One region of the Janibacter limosus genome, then DNA from elsewhere that is predicted to be linked to it. Evidence: riboswitches for the same ligand, from Rfam matches in the RefSeq annotation. Region 1 holds a riboswitch; the other holds the start of a gene.
What was found. Region 1 has a riboswitch for FMN ahead of ribD (bifunctional diaminohydroxyphosphoribosylaminopyrimidine deaminase/5-amino-6-(5-phosphoribosylamino)uracil reductase RibD). Riboswitches for the same ligand answer to the same signal wherever they lie in the genome.
Positions count from the first base shown of each region.

Region 2: it holds a riboswitch for FMN, as region 1 does, so the genes downstream of both, pnuC (nicotinamide riboside transporter PnuC) here and ribD (bifunctional diaminohydroxyphosphoribosylaminopyrimidine deaminase/5-amino-6-(5-phosphoribosylamino)uracil reductase RibD) in region 1, are expected to answer to the same signal.

Region 1 covers NZ_CP036164.1:527,380-532,785, forward strand. Annotated here, with positions in the region: gene sucC (ADP-forming succinate--CoA ligase subunit beta) at 1-912, shown strand, start outside; gene sucD (succinate--CoA ligase subunit alpha) at 931-1,821, shown strand; gene EXU32_RS02605 (lysozyme) at 2,029-2,862, shown strand; FMN riboswitch at 2,970-3,099, shown strand; gene ribD (bifunctional diaminohydroxyphosphoribosylaminopyrimidine deaminase/5-amino-6-(5-phosphoribosylamino)uracil reductase RibD) at 3,242-4,333, shown strand; gene EXU32_RS02615 (riboflavin synthase) at 4,333-4,944, shown strand; gene EXU32_RS02620 (bifunctional 3,4-dihydroxy-2-butanone-4-phosphate synthase/GTP cyclohydrolase II) at 4,941-5,406, shown strand, end outside.
Region 2 covers NZ_CP036164.1:1,183,241-1,188,646, reverse strand. Annotated here, with positions in the region: gene EXU32_RS05735 (PH domain-containing protein) at 1-112, opposite strand, end outside; gene hisG (ATP phosphoribosyltransferase) at 100-888, opposite strand; gene EXU32_RS05725 (phosphoribosyl-ATP diphosphatase) at 950-1,213, opposite strand; gene pnuC (nicotinamide riboside transporter PnuC) at 1,225-1,938, opposite strand; FMN riboswitch at 1,955-2,085, opposite strand; gene EXU32_RS05715 (IS110 family transposase) at 2,586-3,794, shown strand; gene EXU32_RS05710 (cupin domain-containing protein) at 4,092-4,448, shown strand; gene rpe (ribulose-phosphate 3-epimerase) at 4,470-5,126, opposite strand; gene EXU32_RS05700 (VOC family protein) at 5,152-5,406, opposite strand, start outside.

The DNA.
Region 1 (5,406 bases):
CAGGTGATGATCGCCCAGGGCGCGCAGATCGCCGAGGAGTACTACTTCTCGATCCTGCTCGACCGGGCCAACCGCACCTACCTGGCCATGTGCTCCGTCGAGGGCGGCATGGAGATCGAGCAGCTGGCCGTCGAGCGCCCCGAGGCGCTCGCCCGCATCGCGGTCGACCCCAATGTCGGCATCGACGACGCCAAGGCCAAGGAGATCGTCGACGCCGCAGGCTTCGACGACGCGGACAAGAGCGCGATCGCCGATGCGATCAAGAAGCTCTGGGTCGTCTACCGCGAGGAGGACGCCACCCTCGTCGAGGTCAACCCCCTCGTCAAGACCGAGCAGGGCGACATCGTCGCCCTCGACGGCAAGGTCACGCTCGACGAGAACGCCGACTTCCGTCAGCCCGACCACGCTGCCCTCGAGGACACCGAGGCAGCTGACCCGCTCGAGGCCAAGGCCAAGGCCAAGGGCCTCAACTACGTCAAGCTCGACGGCAACGTCGGCATCATCGGCAACGGCGCCGGGCTCGTCATGAGCACCCTCGACGTCGTCGCCTACGCGGGCGAGGACTTCACCGGGGGCAAGGCCAAGCCGGCCAACTTCCTCGACATCGGCGGCGGCGCCTCGGCCGAGGTCATGGCCAACGGCCTCGACGTCATCCTGGGCGACGAGCAGGTCAAGTCCGTCTTCGTCAACGTCTTCGGTGGCATCACCGCGTGCGACGCCGTCGCCAACGGCATCGTCGGCGCGCTGAAGACCCTCGGTGACGGGGCCACCAAGCCGCTCGTCGTCCGTCTCGACGGCAACGCCGTCGAGGAGGGCCGCCGGATCCTGGCCGAGTTCAACCACCCGCTGGTCACCATCGAGGCCACCATGGACGGCGCTGCCCGCAAGGCCGCCGAGCTGGCCGCGAAGTAAAGGACGTAGAAAAAAGACATGGCAATCTTCATCACTGCTGACTCCAAGGTCATCGTCCAGGGCATGACCGGCTCCGAGGGCATGAAGCACACCACGCTCATGCTCGCCTCGGGCACCAACATCGTGGGCGGCGTCAACCCCAAGAAGGCCGGCCAGAGCGTCGACTTCCCCGACGGCAAGACCGTCCCCGTCTTCGGCTCGGTCGCCGACGCGATGAAGGAGACCGGCGCTGACGTGTCGGTCATCTTCGTGCCGCCGGCCTTCGCCAAGTCGGCCGTCGTCGAGGCGATCGACGCCGAGATCCCTCTCGCCGTCGTCATCACCGAGGGCATCGCGGTCAAGGACTCCGCGGAGTTCTACAACTACAGCAAGGGCAAGGCCACCCGGATCATCGGGCCCAACTGCCCCGGCCTGATCAGCCCCGGAGCGTCCAACGCGGGCATCATCCCGGCGAGCATCGCCGGTGCGGGCCGCATCGGCCTGGTGTCCAAGTCCGGCACGCTGACCTACCAGATGATGTACGAGCTGCGTGAGTTCGGCTTCTCCACGGGCGTCGGCATCGGCGGCGACCCGGTCATCGGGACCACCCACATCGACTGCCTCGAGGCCTTCGAGCAGGACCCCGACACCGACGCGATCGTGATGATCGGTGAGATCGGTGGCGACGCCGAGGAGCGCGCTGCGGCGTACATCAAGGACAACGTGACCAAGCCGGTCGTCGGCTACGTCGCGGGCTTCACCGCCCCGGAGGGCAAGACCATGGGCCACGCCGGCGCCATCGTCTCCGGCTCCTCCGGTACGGCCTCCGCCAAGAAGGAGGCCCTCGAGGCCGCCGGGGTCAAGGTCGGCAAGACGCCGTCCGAGACCGCTGACCTCATGCGCGAGATCATGAAGTCCCTGGCCAAGTAAGTGCCCCCTGGCACCCAGGTCTTCCGGGACCGATGACGAAGGGCGGTTCCCACCGATGAGGTGGGAGTCGCCCTTCGTCAGGTCTGCAGACATCGTGACCGTCCCCTGACGGGATCCGGGGACGATCGTGGCCGGCTGGCCACCTGCGGCATCTAGCCTGCGACTCGGCCCGTCCCAGGGCCACCACTCGTCGCTGGAGGATCCCTGATGTCCCGCACCACCATGACTCTGGCCGCGGCGGCGCTCACCGCCGTCGGCCTGCTCGTCCCCACCGGCGCGGGTGCCGCTCCGGCTGAGCGCACCCCGACCGCCGAGGCACGAGACGCTGGGGTCACGGGCCCCGGCGAGGCGGCGATGGGCTGGCGGCAGCACGACGTGCAGCAGACGCCCAAGCGGAGCACGGCCGCCGTGGCAGCCACGCCCCCGGGGGTGCCGGGCATCGACGTGTCCAGCTGGCAGGGACGCGTCGACTGGGCCGCCCAGTGGCAGGCCGGCAAGCGCTTCGCCTACGTCAAGGCCACCGAGGGAAGCACCTACACCAGCCCCACCTTCGGCCACCAGTACACGGGGTCCTACTCCCAGGGCTTCATCCGGGGCGCCTACCACTTCGCGCTGCCGGACAGCTCCAGCGGGACGACCCAGGCCAACCACTTCGTCGACCACGGCGGCGGTTGGTCCGCTGACGGCAAGACCCTCCCGGGGGCGCTCGACATGGAGTGGAACCCGTACGGAGCCGCCTGCTACGGCAAGACCCAGACCCAGATGCGCTCCTGGATCAACGCCTTCCTCGACCGGTACCGCGCCCGCACCGGCCGCTACCCGGTGATCTACACGGCGACGAGCTGGTGGAACAAGTGCGTTGGGGGCGACACCTCCTTCGCCGCGAAGTCTCCGCTGTGGCTCGCCCGCTACGCGAGCGCACCCGGCACCAAGCCGGCCGGCTGGTCCACCTACAGCTTCTGGCAGTACTCCACCACCCCCGTCGACCAGAACGTGTGGAACGGGACGCTGGCGCGGCTGCGGTACTTCGCGACGCACTGACGAACGCATCGGGTGACCTGTGCACCGAGCCCGTACCGCAGGGTGGGACAGGGCGTGTGGTCATCCATGGGTGCGGGGTACCCTCGACGGAGTACGAGTCATGTCGTACGCGTGCTCCGGGGTCGGTGTAATTCCGAGCCGGCGGTGACAGTCCGCGAGCCCCTCCTCTCGAGGTGGGGTTGAGCTGGTGAAACTCCAGCACCGACGGTGAAAGTCCGGATGGGAGGCAGCACGCGGCGTCGCGGTCGTTCCGTGGTGGGTCCGCCCTCTCCGGTACGACGTCATCGGGCATCTCCCGAGGTCTCCGCGCACGCCGTGACACGCCGTTGGCGTGCCTCCCTTCGCCCCCGTGGTCCGCGTCGGACCACGGAGAGGGCAGATGCAGCAGCAGACCACCATCGAGAGCGCGATGACCCGTGCCGTCGAGCTGGCGGCGCGCGGCCTGGGTCGCACCGCGCCCAACCCCGTCGTCGGCTGCGTCGTCCTCGACGCGGCGGGGCGGGTCGTGGGCGAAGGGTGGCACGCGCGGGCCGGCGGGCCGCACGCCGAGGTCATGGCGCTCGCCGAGGCCGGCGACGCCGCCCGAGGGGGCACCGCGGTCGTCACCCTCGAGCCCTGCCGGCACACCGGTCGCACCGGCCCGTGCACCGGTGCGCTCCTCGACGCCGGCGTCGACCACGTCGTCGTGGCCGTCCCGGACCCCACCAAGGCCGCCGGTGGGGGAGCGGACCTGTTGCGCGACAACGGGATCGACGTCATCGAAGGCATCGGGCATGAGGCGGCCGCTCACGGCAACCGCGCCTGGCTCCATGCCATGGCGACCGGCCGCCCCCTCGTCACGTGGAAGCTGGCCAGCACCCTCGACGGACGCACCGCCGCCGCCGACGGGACCAGCCGCTGGATCACCGGGCCCCAGGCGCGTGCCGACGTCCACCGGCTGCGGGCGCAGAGCGACGCCGTGCTCGTCGGCGGTGCCACCCTGCGCGCCGACGACCCCCATCTGGCCGTCCGGGACATCGATGGTGCGGTCCAGCCGCTGCGCGTCGTCATCGACAGCCGCGCAGAGGTGCCGCTCACCGCGCGCGTCCTCGACGACGCGGCTCCGACGCTCGTGGTCGTCGCCGAGGGGGCTGACGCCGCTCGCCTGCGCGCTGCCGACGTCGACGTCCTCGCCGTCCCCGCCGACCTTGCGGGGCTCGACCTCGCCGCACTCCTCGCGGGACTCCACGAGCGCGACGTGCGCTCGGTCCTGCTCGAGGGAGGAGCGCACCTCGCGGCCTCCTTCGTCGCGGCCGACCTCGTCGACGAGGTCGTCGCCCACATCGCACCGACGCTGCTCGGGGCCGGCTCGCCGGTCCTCGCGGACGCCGGCATCACCACCATCACCGAGGCGCTGCGCCTCACCACCACCGACGTCGTCCGCCTCGGCGACGACATCGCCATCACGGCCACCGTGAGGAGGGAGCACTGATGTTCACCGGGATCATCGAAGAGCTCGGGGAGGTGGTCGCCATCGAGCCGGGCGCCGACTCCAGCCGGATCACCGTCCGGGGCAGCGTCACCACCGCCGACCCCGCGCACGGAGCCTCCATCGCCGTCAACGGCGCCTGCCTGACCGTCACCGACCACGAGGCGAAGGGAGGAGTCGTCACCTTCGACGTCATGGCGGAGAGCCTGCGCCGCACCGTCATCGGCGACCTGGTCGTCGGCGACGCGGTCAACCTCGAGCGCGCCATGGTGCTCGGCGCCCGCCTCGACGGGCACCTCGTGCAGGGGCACGTCGACGGGACCGCGACGATCACCGAGCGCCGACCGGGCGACCGGTGGGAGGAGGTGCGGCTCGCGATCGACCCGGCGCTGGCCCCCTTCGTCGTGGAGAAGGGCTCGATCTGCCTCGACGGCGTGAGCCTGACCCTCACCGTGGCCGGGGACGACCACGTGGAGGTCGCCCTCATCCCCACGACGATGGAGCTGACCACCTTGGGCCGCAAGGGAGTCGGTGACCGTGTCAACGTCGAGGTCGACATCCTCGGCAAGTACGTGCAGCGCATGCTGGCGCTCGACCCGAAGGAAACCCGATGAGTCACGACGACACCCTGCTCGATCCCATCGAGAGCGCGATCGAGGCGATCGCCGAGGGCCGCCCGGTGCTCGTCGTCGACGATGCCGACCGGGAGAACGAGGGCGACATCATCTTCGCCGCGGACGCGGCCACCGACGAGCTCATGGGTGCCACGGTGCGTCTGGGCAGCGGCGTCATCTGCGTCGCGATGACGGGTGAGGAGCTCGACCGTCTCGCGCTGCCGCCGATGACCGCCATCAACGAGGACTCCAAGGGGACCGCCTACTCCGTCTCCGTCGATGCCCGGGAGGGCGTGACGACCGGCATCAGTGCCGCCGACCGGGCGCGCACCGCGCGCCTGCTCGCCGATCCCGCGACCGGTCGCGGTGACCTGGCCCGGCCGGGCCACGTCTTCCCCCTCCGTGCTCGCGACGGGGGAGTGCTCGTGCGCCGCGGCCACACCGAGGCCGCGGTCGACCTGT
Region 2 (5,406 bases), 660 kb from region 1:
GCGCGATCGAGCCCACGAGGATGGCCACTCCGAGCGAGGTCGAGACGACTCGACCCCGCGTGGGGCGGAAGGCGGGGGCGCTCGCCCTGTCCGGCAAGGTCACAGTCGGCACGCGGAGATCTCGGTGACGAGGATGGCCCGCGCGCCCAGGTCGTAGAGCTCGTCCATGATCCGGTTGGTCCGACCCCGCGGGACCATCGAGCGCACGGCACACCAGCGCTCGTCGTGCAGGGTGCTCACGGTCGGCGACTCGAGGCCCGGAGTCAGCTGCACGGCCCGCTCCACGAGCTCCGCGGGGCAGTCGTAGTCGAGGAGCACGTACTCGCGCGCGGTGACGACGCCCTTGATGCGACGGTGGAGTACGTCGATGCCGGCCTCGCTGGCGTCGCTGCGGCGGATGAGCACGGCCTCGCTCCGCAGGATCGGCTCGCCGAAGACCTCCAGGCCCTGCTGGCGAAGGGTGGTTCCCGTCTCGACGACATCCGCGATGGCGTCGGCGACGCCGAGCGTGATGGCGGTCTCGACGGCTCCGTCCAGACGCACGACCTCCGCGGTGACCCCCTTCGCCGCCAGGTGGTCACGTACGAGGCCGGAGTACGAGGTCGCCACCCGGCGCCCGTCGAGGTCGGCGGCACTGCTCGCCTCACCGGGACGGCCCGCGAAGCGGAAGGTCGATCCGCCGAAGCCCAGGCCCATGACCTCGGTGGCAGCGGACCCGGAGTCGAGCAGCAGGTCGCGGCCGGTGATGCCGGCGTCGACCTGGCCCTTGCCGACGTAGAGGGCGACGTCACGGGGACGCAGGTAGAAGAACTCGACGTCGTTGTCGGGGTCGGCGACGATCAGCTCCTTGCTGTCGCGGCGGACGCGGTACCCCGACTCGCGGAGCATCTCGACGGCGGGTTCGGACAGGGAGCCCTTGTTGGGCACAGCGATGCGCACGGCGGTCCTCTCAGAGGTGGGTGTAGACGTCTTCGACGGTGAGGCCACCGTCGATCATCAACACCTGCAGGTGGTAGAGCAGCTGACTGATCTCCTCGGCCAGCTCCTCCTTGCTCTCGTACTCCGCCGCCATCCAGACCTCGGCGGCCTCCTCGACGATCTTCTTGCCGATGGCATGGGTCCCGGCGTCCAGCTGCGCCACGGTGCCCGATCCCTCCGGCCGTTCGGCGGCCTTGCGGGAGAGTTCGTCGAAGAGGGTCTCGAAGGTCTTCACGGGAGTCCAGCCTAGTTCGCCGGTGACAGTGCGCCGGCCGCGGGTTCACCGTCCGGACGCTCGGTGCGTGAGGCGCGCAGCCAGACGAAGAAGCCGTAGAGCACGAAGCCGGCGTAGATCGCGTACAGGACGGCGGTGGGCAGGTAGTCGCTGTGCCACAGCAGGGGCACGCCGACGAGGTCGACCCCGATCCAGATGAGCCAGAACTCGTTCCAGCCCCGCGCCATCGCGTAGGTCGCCAGCAGCGAGCCCATGAAGATCCAGGCGTCGGCCCAGAAGTACCAGCGGGGCGCGGGCCAGCCGGCACCGAGCATGGCGAAGACCTGCTGCACGACCACGATCCCGATGACCATGGTCACCGCGAGCCCCGCCCGCTCCGCCCAGGTCGCCCAGCGCGGGGTGATCGCGTGCGCTTGGCCCGAGTGGTTGGCCTGCCTGACCTGTCGCCAGCGCCACCAGCCGTAGAGCGAGGTGATGATGAAGAAGATCTGCCGGGCGGACTGCCCGAAGAGCGGCGCCTTGTCGTCGACGCCCATCGTGACGCCGATGTAGACGAAGAAGAGGATCGCGTTGCCGACGATCCCGATGGGCCAGGCCCATACCTTGCGCAGCATCCCGCCGACTGCCGAGGCCAGGCCGAAGGAGATCCCGATGACCTCCATGAGCGAGAGGCGGTAGCCGGCGATGTCGACGCCGGCCGAGTAGATCCATTCGATGATGGACATGCGTCGTCCTAGTCCGCGCGTGCCGCTCTCATCCGGACTTTGACCGTCGGCCCCGGGGTTCTGGACCGGAGTTCACCGCCTGCCGCAGCAGCCGGGTCGCGGGCTCTCACCGCCGGTTCGGATTTTCACCGAGTCACGTGGCACGTGCAGAGACATTGTGCGCGAAGGGAGCAGCCGCTCGGCAATCGGATGGCCCCGTGAGATGCGACACGCGGGACGTGATCCGAGACGGTTCCCCCTCCGCAGGGGGCAAGACCGTTCGCCCCCTCCACAGGGGGCAAGGCCGTTCGTCCCCACCCACGGGGACCAAGCCAAGTTCGCCCCCTCTGAAGGGGGCAAGATCGTTCGTCCCCACCCACGGGGACCAAGCCAAGTTCGCCCCCGCTGAAGGGGACCAAGACAGGTTCGCCCCGTTACCTTCTTGGTGTCCCCGATGATGGGGATGCTGGTCGCTGGGCTCGGCATGACTGACTGCCCCTGTCGTTTGGATGATCCGGGGGGTGTTGTCACCGGGCTTGGTGGCGTTGGTTGACCGCTGATAGGGACACGGCCCCCGGATGGGTGGTCTCTTCGTAACGTGGCTGCCGGCTGCTGACGCTCGACCGCGACCGGCAGTCCAGATTCGCTGCGGGGCAGGGAGGCCCATCATGGAAGAGCCATCATCAGGTCGCGGGTACGCGGTGTTCTTGGGGTTGGACGTCGGCAAGGGCGAGCATCACGCCACCGCCTTGGACCCTCAGGGCGCACGACTGCATGACAAGCCCCTGCCGCAGGACGAGCGGGCGTTGCGGGCCCTGTTCGAGCAGTTGGCCACGCGGGGGCCAGTGCTGGTGGTCGTCGATCAGCCCGCGTCGATCGGCGCGCTCCCGGTGGCCGTTGCCCGCGATGTGGGCGTCGAGGTCGCTTACTTGCCTGGGCTGGCGATGCGACGGATTGCGGACCTGCACCCGGGCAACGCCAAGACCGACGCACGCGACGCGTACGTGATCGCCGAGGCCGCCCGGACCCTGCCGCACGCCCTACGACGGGTCGATACCGGCGAGGAGGCCCTGGCCGACCTCGAAGTCATCGTGGGCTTTGACGATGACCTGGCCGCCGAGGTCACCCGCGTAACCAACCGCATCCACGGGCTGCTGACCCAGATCCACCCCGCACTGGAGCGAGCGATCGGATCGAGGCTGCACCACAAGGCGATCCTGGAGCTGCTCCACCGCTTCGGTGGACCGGCCGGGCTACGCCAGGCCGGCAAACGACGCATCGCTGCTGTGGTGCGTCCCCGAGCGCCGCGCTCCCACCACGGGATCGTCGAAGCGATCATGACCGCGCTCGATCAGCAGAGCGTGAGCGTGCCCGGCACCAAGGCTGCCGAACTGGTCCTGCCGCAGCTGGCCGACCAGCTCAGCGCCCTGCTGGCCCAACGCGAGCAGGCCGCCGTGCAGGTCGAGGAGATGCTCGATGCGCACCCTCTTTCCGCGGTCCTGACCTCGATGCCGGGCATCGGAGTCAGGACCGGAGCCAGGATCCTGCTCGAGGTCGGCGACGGGTCGACATTCCCCACTCCCGGACACCTCGCCGCCTACGCCGGCCTGGCGCCCGTCACCCGCAGATCGGGATCCTCCATCCGCGGGGAACATCCTTCCCGCAGCGGCAATAAGAACCTCAAACGCGCGATGTTCCTCGCCGCCTTCGCCGCCCTGCACGACCCCGCTTCCCGGGCCTACTACGACCGCAAGAGAGCCCAAGGCAAGAAGCACAACGCCGCCCTGATCTGCCTGGCCCGACGACGCTGCGACGTCATCTACGCCATGCTCCGAGACGGCGCTCCCTACCAACCCCGCCCAGCAACAGCTGCTTGACGAAACCCATAGGGACACCCCCCTTTGAAGGGGGCAAGATCGTTCGTCCCCACCCACGGGGACCAAGACAGGTTCGCCCCCTTTGAAGGGGGCAAGATCGTTCGTCCCCACCCACGGGGACCAAGACAGGTTCGCCCCTCTGAAGGGGGCAAGGGCAGTCCTCCCTTCGGGAGGCTGCTGGTCCGGTTGTGAGGTCGGCCGGGTCGCAACGCCAGATCTCACATTTTCGATCTCTCGAGCGTCATCTCAGTCATGACTCGATCACCGCAGACGAACAGGGCCCAACCCTTCTCGACCATGTGTGACGACATCGTCTGGGAGCAGACGAACCCTGATGGGACGCGCTCGGCCACGCTGGCTGGCACGCGCCATCCAGGAGTCACGTTCACGTACGCCTTCTTCATCCCGGCTGGCGTCTGGGACCAGCCGCACTCGCACCTCGCGGATGCCCACCTCGTGGTCGCCAAGGGCGAACTCCGCTTGGGCTACGGCAACCGACTGGACCGTGACGCGGCGACCCACCACCCACAGGGCAGCTTCCTGCACGTGCCGGGTGGCGCACAGCACTTCGACGGGGCGGAGGTCGACACGATCCTGATCGGCACCGCTGTCGGGCCATGGTCGACTGACTACGCCCCCGGTGAGCCTGCGTGACGCGAGTCGAACCAACTCGGGTCAGTGCGCGTGACGCGTGGCCAGCTCGCGCAGCTCGTCGATCGCCGCAGCAGCCGACTCGGCGCCGTAGACGGCCGACCCGGCGACGAAGACATCGGCGCCGGCCTCGGCGCACTGCTCGATGGTCTTGGCCGACACCCCGCCGTCGACCTGGATCCAGATCTCGCCGCCGTGCTTCTTCACGGCCTCGCGCACCTGCTCGACCTTGGGCATCTGGTCGGCCATGAAGGACTGCCCGCCGAAGCCTGGCTCGACGGTCATGACGAGGACCATGTCGAGCTCTGGCAGCAGCTCCTCGTAGGGAGCGAAGGGAGTCCCTGGCTTGATCGCCATGCTCGCCCGGGCGCCCTGGGCGCGGATGTCCCGGGCCAGGGTGACGGGGTTCTTCGCGGCCTCGATGTGGAAGGTGACCGACTTCGCCCCGGCCTCGGCGTAAGGCGGTGCCCAGCGGTCGGGGTCCTCGATCATCAGGTGGCAGTCGATCGGGATCGGGCTGACCCTGAGCAGCGACTCGACGATGGGCAGGCCGAGGGTGAGATTCGGCACGAAGTGCGCGTCCATGACGTCGACGTGCGCCCAGTCGGCGTTGCTGATCGCGTCCAGCTCGGACTGCAGGTTGGCGAAGTCGGCGGACAGGATGCTCGGGGAGATCTGCACGGGGTTCCTAGCGTGGTGGTGGCGGTCAGGCGGTGTGGATGGACAGGATGTTGCCGACGGTGTCGTCGACCTGGAAGTGCAGGCCGAGGACGTCCTGGGTCAGCTCCTCGCGGAAGATGATGTCGCCGCGCTCCTTGAGACGGCGGTACTCGAGCTCCGCGTCGGGCACACCCATCATCAGCGCCGAGTTGCCTTCGCGGTGCTCGCGCTCGCAGTGCGCACGTGTCACCGGGTCCGAGACGGGCTCGAGGATCACCTGGCAGCCCTGCTCCCAGCCGGT